DNA from 3 places in the Blautia sp. HCP3S3_D9 genome. Region 1 is predicted to be linked to each of the others. Evidence: riboswitches for the same ligand, from Rfam matches in the RefSeq annotation. Region 1 holds a riboswitch; each other region holds the start of a gene.

Region 1 (3,267 bases):
GTAAATGTTATTGTTCACTTCGTGCACCGTGATCAGTAATTATCTGCGTCCCAAGATTGCTTCTGTCATCTGAATGACACGTTTGTTTTCCTTGACATCATGAACACGGACAAAAGAGCATCCCTTCATTACGCCGATCACGCTGGTGGCCAGAGTTCCTTCCACGCGCTGGTCAACAGGCAGATCCAGTGCCAGTCCGATCATGGATTTGCGTGAGGTGCCGAGGAGAACCGGGAATCCCAGATTCTGAAAAAGTTCAAGATGGTTCATAGTTTGCAGATTCATTTCAAATGTTTTTCCAAAACCAACACCTGGATCAAGCATGATCTTTTCATCTTTAATACCGGCCTGTCTTGCAAGATTGACACACTCCTGGGTTTCTGAGAGCATGTCTATAAGAAAGTTCTGATATTCTGTGTTGGATTTGTTGTGCATCAGGCAACAGGCAACGTCATATTTAGCGATTACGGATGCCATTTGCGGATCATATTTTAATCCCCAGATATCGTTGACCAGATCAGCACCTGCCTGGATGGAACTTTCAGCAACACTGCTTTTAAAAGTATCTACAGAAATAGGAATGTCGAAACGTTGTCTGACAGCCTCGATAACCGGCAGGACTCTCTGAGCTTCTTCGTCGGCACTGACCGGTGTATGGCCAGGACGCGTGGATTCGCCGCCGATATCAATAATATCTGCTCCATCAGCGATCATTGCTTCTGTATGTTTCAGAGCTTCATCCATGTGATTCCATTTGCCGCCGTCCGAGAAGGAGTCAGGAGTAATATTTAAAATTCCCATTATGTAAGTTTGATTTTGAGTATCAAATAAACGGTTTCCAATTTTCATGAGCAGGGACCATCCTTTCTTTTATGGTTATGTAGAGGATTAAAGCATGTTTGAACAAGATGTGCGTCACAATTTGTGGGAATGATTTTTCAAACACGCTCTAGTATTCAATTTTCATATTTTTTTTTCGCTGGACCAGTAGCATTCAGAAACAGCGGAACATAAAAAACAGTTTCTGGATTTTTTGTCTGCTTTATAAAGGAGTACTGCAAGCGTATTGCAGGAATCTCCTTTTCTGTGATGACCGATGGAAGACAGGATCTGTTCTTTTTCCTGCTCTGTAAAATTCAGGTCTGCCAGAATTTCCCGTGCGATTTCCGTACCTGCAATATCATGGGGAATATCATGCAGATACTGTTCTGCACGTCCGATATCGTGAAGAAGAGCTGTGGCATAGATCAGTTCTCTGGACAGATCCATATGTTCTTCCAGCGCATAAATATACATTAACCGTGCAACATCCAGAAAATGTTCCGGAGTATGACGGCAGAAAATGCGGTCATTCTCAAGTTCCTGTATTTTTTTATAATGTTCCTGATAAACAGGATGCTGCCAGATTTGATTGATACGATCCATATCTAAGAAATCGGTATTCATTCTTTTACCATGGAAAGGAACATTTTCTGCAGTTCCTTATCTTCCTTAAATGCGCCGCGGGTTACGGTAGTGATCGTTTTACTTCCAGGCTTTTTGATTCCGCGCATGGTCATACAGGTGTGTTCTGCCTCCAGCATTACCATGATTCCCTTTGGATTCAGGGCGCGTTCCAGAGCATCTGCGATCTGGACGGTAAGGCGCTCCTGAATCTGCGGTCTTCTGGCATAAACTTCTACGGTACGTGCCAGTTTGCTTAAACCGGTAACTTTGCCGTCAGGGATGTAGGCGAGATGAGCTTTTCCATAAAAAGGCATCAGGTGATGCTCGCACATAGAGTAAAAAGTAATGTCTTTTTCCAGTACGATTTCATTATTTTCCCCTGGAAATTGTTTTAATAAATGCTGGTCTGCCTCCTGACCGAGACCTCCGTAAATTTCTTCACACATACGGGCAATTCTGTCGGGAGTATCGACCAGCCCTTCCCGTGTGATATCTTCACCGATTCCCTCCAGAAGCAGACGGACTGCCTGCTCGATTTTTTGTTTGTCAACCATTAAAAATAACCTCCTTTGTATTTGTAGAATGGAGATTATCCTTTTAATCAGTTTTTGGGCGTGCACTTCAGGTTTGATACACAAAAAAGGATATCTCCAATTGTGATAGAATGTATGTCGAAAACATTCCCTAACACAATATGAGATATCCTCTTATATTGTTTGCAACGGGTGCGGATAATATACCGTAAGACGTACTTTTCGTTTCAGTGACAACTCCCCATTCACCGAACACTTGACGCATAAAATCCTATTTTGCATATCATTCATTTCAACACCAGTATATCATGTCATACAGTAATAGAAAAGATTTTTTTGACATTATTGGAAATTTATTTCAACTGGTAATGAAAAGAACTTGTTGCTGAAGGGCGATTATTCAGAAACCTTAGCAAACTGGCTGTTATACAGAGTATGATAAAAGCCGCCCTTCGCGATCAGTTCATCATGTGTACCCTGTTCAATAATACTTCCGTCTTTCATAACAAGGATCAGATCTGAATTGCGGATCGTGGAGAGACGGTGAGCAACGATAAAGCTTGTTCTTCCCTCCATCATTCGTTCAAATGCTTCCTGAATCTGTAATTCTGTTCTGGTATCAATACTGGAAGTAGCCTCATCCAGAATCAGCATCGGAGGCAGGCAGAGCATAACTCGTGTGATACACAGAAGCTGTTTCTGTCCTTGACTTAAGCTGTCCTCGTTAAGCATGGTATCCAGTCCTTTAGGAAGACGCTGGATAAATTCCCAGCTATGGGTAAGCTTGGCTGCTTCGATGATCTCAGTATCTGTAGCGTCCGGTTTTCCAATAGAGATATTGTCACGGACGGTTCCGTTTTTGATCCATGTTTCCTGAAGCACCATACCATAGCTGCTTCTCAGAGAATGACGGGTAATGTCTTTAATTGGTTTACCGTCAACGGAAATAGAACCGGCATTTACATCATAGAATCTCATCAGAAGGTTGATAAAGGTTGATTTACCGCATCCGGTGGGCCCTACGATAGCAACACGCATACCAGGTTTTACATGAAGATTGAAGTCCTCGATCAGTTTTTTTGACTCATCATAATGGAAGCATACATTCTTGATATCCACTTCACCTTTTACATTTTCCAGTGTGTTAGAAGCTTCTGCAACTTCCGGTTCTTCTTCAAGCAGATCAAAGATTCTGCCTGCGCATGCAAGTGCGTTCTGAAGCTCTGTGACAACAGAACTGATATCATTGAATGGCTTCATATACTGATTGGCATAGGAGAGAAGTACG
Region 2 (3,267 bases), on a different contig from region 1:
CGCGTCTGGACGCTCCGTATCCGGACGTAACGTTCTACGATAACATTCCATCTGAATGGATTGAAAGTCTGTTTCGCTTAAAGAACACTACCAACCCCGTTCACCGCAAAGTCGTTCCATCCATGTATCAGGCGATCCTCAAAGAAACTATCTGCGCCTGCATCCGTATGGACGGCCAGATCATTGCAACCGGACTCGGCATTCTGGACAGAGATTACATCGGGATCTATGCCATCCATGTAAAAGAAGAATATCGCAAACACGGCTATGCACGCCAGATCTGTACCGGACTTCTGAAAGAAGGGATAAAGAAAGGTGCGCAGAATGCATACCTTCAGGTTGTAGAGGGAAATGACAATGCCCGTGCACTGTACAAATTGCTCGGATTCAACCAACTTTATACTTACTGGTTCCGTGTACAGCCGGATGAGAACGGTAACTATCCACCAGAAAAATAAAATGCTCTGATCATGGCAGGCATGTCCCCGCCCACTGTTCATTGCTTTTCACAATTGAAGCAGAAGATTTACTTGATTTGATTAAGTTTCAGAATATAATAAAAACAGACTCTCTGTAAAGTACTTCATATTTTACTTTACAATGAGTCTGTCTTTTTATATCATAACTTTCTTCTTTTTCGGGGAATCGATTGATATGTAATTAACATAGTCCGCGCAAAACCATGTTTTCTTAACTATCTTATCAGTCCATTATTCAAGTCTTAATTCTATCTCAATTATACGGTTTTGTTCTTCAGCACTGCAGGTGCCGCATTCTCAACAACCATTGCTGTCAGCGGGCTGAAATACAGCAGGCAGGTCAGTACACAGTAGATCGGGATCATGATCGCGAACTGTACCAGTCTTCCAGGCATGATCGCGTAGAAGTTATATCCAAGCATAATTACAAGTCCTGCTGTTGTAAATACCAGAGAGCTGAGAACCGCTGTTACTACAATAGATACGCAGATGCCAACTGTCTTTCCTGTTTTCTTCTTGTTTGCAAATAACGGTTTTGCAAGAGCAGGAAGAACGCCCCAGAGAACTGCTGCAACTGTAATAAACGGGTTTACTGCATATCCTTTCATAAAACATCCGATGATATCTGCACATAATCCACAGACACCACCAGCTACCGGGCCAAGCCACAGACCTGCAAGAATTGTACTTACACTTCCTACAGAAATACGGTATGCACCGAGATCAATCACCAGAACTCGTGTGAGTACCAGATGCATGGCGATCAGAAGAGCCATGAACACCAATGTTTTTACATTCCAATATTGTTTTTTCTGCATAATAAAAACACCTCCATAATGTGTTTAAAAAATAGAGTAGTTACCATAAATAATAATCCCTCCACATTATGAGATGTCCTCATATGTAGCAACGGGTGCGGAAATCATATCGTAAGCAGCACGCTTTCTACTTTTCGTTTCACGGCGACTCCCCAGCCTGTGAACACTTGACGCATAAAATCCTACTTCGCTATTATTTATTTATCGAAATTATATCACAATCCATAGAAATTTCAATATATTTTTCGTTATTATTTTGTCAAATTTATAGTCTGTTTATTGTACATATTTCACGAAAACCAGTTACTGTCAGCTCACAGCAGCACACTTCCCAGAATCTTATCAGTTCTGTCAGATATTCGTAATCCGTTTTACTACTTCTCCATAACCCAATAACTCTTTCGCAGTTTTCCTTAAACAGCGAACAAAAAACTCACATAAAATAACCGCATATACTAATACTATCCATTATACAGACAGATGGATCACATCTGCTATAATCATGGAGGTAAAAAAATGTCAGAAAAGCGTAAAAATAGCTGCCAAAATCCTTACAATGTATGTTATGATAATTACCTGAATACCAACGCCTGTACAGAATGTACCGGCCTGATATCTACTCCTGCCAAAGACAATGACGAATGGGAAAACTACCGGAAAATTTTTGACTTTATCCCAGATCCGCCTGAAGATGATATCTCTTCTCATAAATAATTATGTTTTGAGATCATTGCACTGCACCTGGCAGGAATAATGCTCAAACGAATGATTTATCGGAGGTCCTGTCTTTACTATGAAAAAACTGCTTGCTGCATGTGTCTGTACCGTTCTCACTTTCTCTGTGACCGGCTGCAGCCCTGGAACTGTACTGGAACAATTTACATCTACCGGAGATACTTCTGCCCGGGAAATCGCTTCTTCAACTGATACCACCACTACAACCGAATCCAAAGACCGCGTTTATATGGATGAGATTTCCGGTACTCTACAGGATTTTTCCGGAAGCCAGCTCATCCTGAATACAGACGATGCATCTTATGTATTCAATGTTTCCAACGCCACACTGGAGTGTAAAGGCGGAATGATCACCGGTGATGAGATCAGTATTATTTATGAAGGACAGCTCTCCAATACAGATACAAGCAGTGTTCGTGTTCTGAAAGTAGTGGATGAATTCCACAAGAAGAACAAACTGAAGAAACGTACTGCTCACGGGCAGGTCATATCTCTGACCTCCAATACGATCACCATAAAAAATAAAAAAGGCAAAACTGCTACTTACCCGATCACCGGAACGAAACAATATTATCAGAACGGCATCAAATCCGGCGACTGGGTCTACCTTACCTTTAAAGGTGAATTTCCGGATACTTCTGATGATTCCTCTGCGTCTTTAAACGCTAGTCATCTGAAAGTCCTGAGTATTTCCGACCTGAAAGACCTGCAGATTCCGGATCCGACACCTACACCTGAACCGACAGTTACACTGACACCGGAGCAGATTGCGAACCGTGAGAAACAGTTTCTGGTAACCATCCAGGCAGTAAATCTGAATATTCTTCAGGTTCTTCCTGCTGGCAGTGATACTCCGCTAAGCATTGATATGTCTGCAATTCCCGCTTATTTTGAGGGCGGAATTGCTCCCGGTTCTCATGCAAATGTGACTTATATTGGAAATCTGGAAGAGGACACTCTGGAGGGCATTCGTATCATTGCCGTAACCGGAGAAAATCCTGCCGGAATCGATGATAAACATATTTCCTTTACAGCAACCGGAACTATCATCGGAAGCACCGCTAATACGATCACCGTTCAGACCGACGATGGTGCAGTCGACACTTTCCGCATTGAAAACGCTCAGGATCTTACTGAAAGCGGTGTGGAATACGGCGACTATGTATGTGTTACTTTCCATCCGTCTAAATCAAAATCTTCTAATATTTATACTGCAGTCAAGATTCAGTATGCAT
Region 3 (3,267 bases), on a different contig from region 1:
GTCAAGCATGATTTTTTCATCTTTAATTCCAGCCTGTCTTGCAAGATTAACACATTCCTGTGTTTCAGCGAGCATATCAATGACAAAATTTTGATATTCTGTATTAGATTTGTTGTGCATCAGACAACAGGCCACATCATATTTTGCGATCACAGCTGCCATTTTCGGATCATATTTTAATCCCCAGATATCGTTAACCAGGTCAGCTCCTGCCTGGATAGAGCTTTCAGCAACGCTACTCTTAAAAGTATCTACAGAAACAGGAATGTCAAAATGCTTTTTGACCGCTTTAATAACAGGAAGAACTCTCTGCGCTTCCTCATCAGCACTGACAGGTGTATGGCCGGGACGTGTAGATTCGCCTCCGATATCAATAATATCTGCACCATCAGCAATCATCGCCTCTGTATGTTTCAGAGCTTCATCCATATGATTCCATTTGCCGCCGTCAGAAAAGGAATCAGGGGTAACATTTAGAATTCCCATTATGTAAGTATGATTCTTAGTATCAAAAAAACGGTTTCCAATTTTCATGAGCAGAGCCCATCCTTTCTTTTATGCTTATGAAGAAGATCAGTATTCAATTTTCATATTTTTTTTATCATCAGACCAATAGCATTCAGAAGCAGCGGAACATAAAAAACAATTTCTGGACTGCTTATCCGCTTTATAAAGAAGTGCTGCCAGCGTACTGCAGGAATCTCCTTTTCGGTGATGTCCAATGGAAGACAGAATCAGTTCTTTTTCCTGTTCTGTAAAGTGCAGATCTGACAGAATTTCCCTTGCGATTTCTACTCCTGCAATATCATGGGGAATGTTGTACTGATATTGCTGTGCACGTCCGATATCATGAAGAAGTGCTGCTGCATAGATAAGCTCTTTGGGCAACTCCAGATGTTTCTCCAGTGCATAAATGTACATCAACCGTGCAACATCCAGAAAATGTTCAGGCGTATGACGGCAGAAGATCCGTTCACTTTCAAGTTCCTGTATTTTTTTATAATGTTCCTGATAAACCGGATGCCTCCAAATCCGATTGACACGATCCATATCTGAAAAATTGTTATTCATCCTTTTACCATAGAAAGGAACATTTTCTGCAGTTCCTTATCTTCTGTAAACGCACCACGGGTTACAGTAGTGATCGTTTTGCTACCCGGTTTTTTTATTCCGCGCATGGTCATACAGGTATGTTCCGCTTCCAGCATTACCATAATTCCTTTTGGATCCAGAGTGCGCTCCAAAGCATCTGCAATCTGAACAGTAAGCCGTTCCTGAATCTGTGGTCTTCTGGAATAAACCTCTACTGTACGTGCCAGTTTGCTTAAACCGGTAACTTTGCCGTTGGGGATGTATGCAAGATGAGCTTTTCCATAAAAAGGCATCAGGTGATGCTCACACATGGAGTAAAAGGTGATGTCTTTTTCCAGTACGATTTCATTATTCTCTACAGGAAACTGCTTTAACAGGTGCTGGTCCGCTTCATGGCCAAGACCTCCGTAAATTTCTTCACACATGCGGGCAATCCTGTCAGGAGTATCGATCAGACCTTCCCGTGTGATATCTTCACCGATACCTTCCAGAAGCAGACGGACTGCCTGCTCAATTTTCACTTTGTCAACCATTAAAAAATAACCTCCTTTGTATTTTTTGAAATGGAGATTATCCTTTTGATCAAATCAAAAAAGGATATCTCCAATTGTGATAGAATGTATGTCAAAAACATTCCCTAACACAATATGAGATATCCTCTTATATTGTTTGCAACGGGTGCGGATAATATACCGTAAGACGCACTTTTCGTTTCAGTGACAACTCCCCATTCACCGAACACTTGACGCATAAAATCCTATTTTGCATATCATTCATTTCGGTATTCAGTATACCATGTAATACGACAATAGAAAAGGTTTTTTCTGACTTTTCAGAATGATTTTTCCCAGTCTACCAATTTCATGATTGTTTTTACCGCATTCACTATTCTTGGAGCAAAGTACGCCTTTGTAAGCCTTTTCTTCGAATATGCCCATATAAAATTCTTACTGGTACTTTCTATCAATAAATCTGTAAAATATCGTTCCCAACTGACATACTCTTTACTGTCTATATATTCTTCTGGATTCTGAAGTATTGTTTCTACTTTTACTTCCGGTATTTCCTTTGTTGAAAGTAACAACCACTCAAAAGATTCTGGTGCATAGAGTACAATGTTTCCCTGTGTTTTAATGCATTCACTGATATCTTTCATCTCTGAACCAAATGCAGCTCCATCTACGATGACCAAAATTGTACCCTCTTCATTCGGTCTCTGTTCCAACTGTCTGATGATATTTGACTTCCCACTAGCAGAAAAACAGTTCACACCCTTCTGTCTGGACATTTCTTTAAAAAATTCAAATCCCGAATTGGAATCCTCTGTTATTACAAGTTTCGGATTGATATTCTTTTCCTCTGATATTTCACCGTACAAATGATAAATCTCATTATATTTCTGTTTCGCATCATGAAATTTTCCAGATTTGCGAAATCCATATATTTCACTTACACTATATGGCAATGCCGGAAGCTTTTCTCTTGTAGCCAGTACAAAGTAATTATCAGATCCCTGCACAAGCTGTGCAAACTTCTTTGAAACCAGGAAACGATTTCCTTCATCAATAAAAATAATGCTTCCTGTTGTTTCTTCTATCTTTCTTTCCCAATCCTCACTATCAATCACTTTACAGGGGCAGTCACAGGAAAGAAATACACCGCTGTCCGCACCATATCTTCCATAATCATGTATAAGATCAATTAAAACAGTCTTACCTGATCCACTGTCACCAGTAATGATTGTAATATTCCTATGAATTACAAAATCATATTTCACTTTTCTGGATTCTACAATGATTCTATGTGAACCTTTCATAATCACTACTCCTGTTTCATTTCATTTAAATACTTATTTGCTATAGGAACAAGTTCCTTCATTGAATGGACCGTTTCTCCTCCATTTTGGACTTTTATCTCAAATTTTGTGTCTTTTCCAAAACTCATCATATGCCTGAGATTAATGGTAACATCTTTAATCCTGCCTATTTCCAATATCCATTTTGCACAGTTATCGCCACAGGTCGAGGCATTGAAAATCCGATCCGGTTCATTTAAAATCAGCAACAATGTCTTCACTCCTCCTGACAGTCTTTCAGGAGGAATCTGTCCCAACACTGGACTATTAATGCATTCACCACTCAATACTTCTGAATCATCAATATCTTTAATCATCTT

What was found. A riboswitch is a leader RNA that binds a small molecule or an ion and turns the genes downstream of it on or off. The one in region 1 is predicted to bind tetrahydrofolate.
Region 2: linked by a shared signal. The riboswitch ahead of ACTNES_RS05110 (folate family ECF transporter S component) and the one ahead of folE (GTP cyclohydrolase I FolE) in region 1 are both predicted to bind tetrahydrofolate.
Region 3: linked by a shared signal. The riboswitch ahead of folE (GTP cyclohydrolase I FolE) and the one ahead of folE (GTP cyclohydrolase I FolE) in region 1 are both predicted to bind tetrahydrofolate.

What each region holds. Positions count from the first base shown of each region.
Region 1 is NZ_JBQHWS010000043.1:13,862-17,128, reverse strand. Features, by position in the region: gene folP (dihydropteroate synthase) at 40-849, opposite strand; gene ACTNES_RS10125 (HD domain-containing protein) at 964-1,446, opposite strand; gene folE (GTP cyclohydrolase I FolE) at 1,443-2,000, opposite strand; THF riboswitch at 2,164-2,260, opposite strand; gene ACTNES_RS10115 (ABC transporter ATP-binding protein) at 2,376-3,267, opposite strand, start outside.
Region 2 is NZ_JBQHWS010000014.1:26,223-29,489, reverse strand. Features, by position in the region: gene ACTNES_RS05115 (GNAT family N-acetyltransferase) at 1-458, shown strand, start outside; gene ACTNES_RS05110 (folate family ECF transporter S component) at 737-1,297, opposite strand; THF riboswitch at 1,385-1,489, opposite strand; gene ACTNES_RS05105 (hypothetical protein) at 1,814-2,011, shown strand; gene ACTNES_RS05100 (hypothetical protein) at 2,091-3,267, shown strand, end outside.
Region 3 is NZ_JBQHWS010000137.1:3,453-6,719, reverse strand. Features, by position in the region: gene folP (dihydropteroate synthase) at 1-534, opposite strand, end outside; gene ACTNES_RS17650 (HD domain-containing protein) at 574-1,071, opposite strand; gene folE (GTP cyclohydrolase I FolE) at 1,068-1,625, opposite strand; THF riboswitch at 1,763-1,859, opposite strand; gene ACTNES_RS17640 (ATP-binding protein) at 1,925-2,908, opposite strand; gene ACTNES_RS17635 (DUF4869 domain-containing protein) at 2,914-3,267, opposite strand, start outside.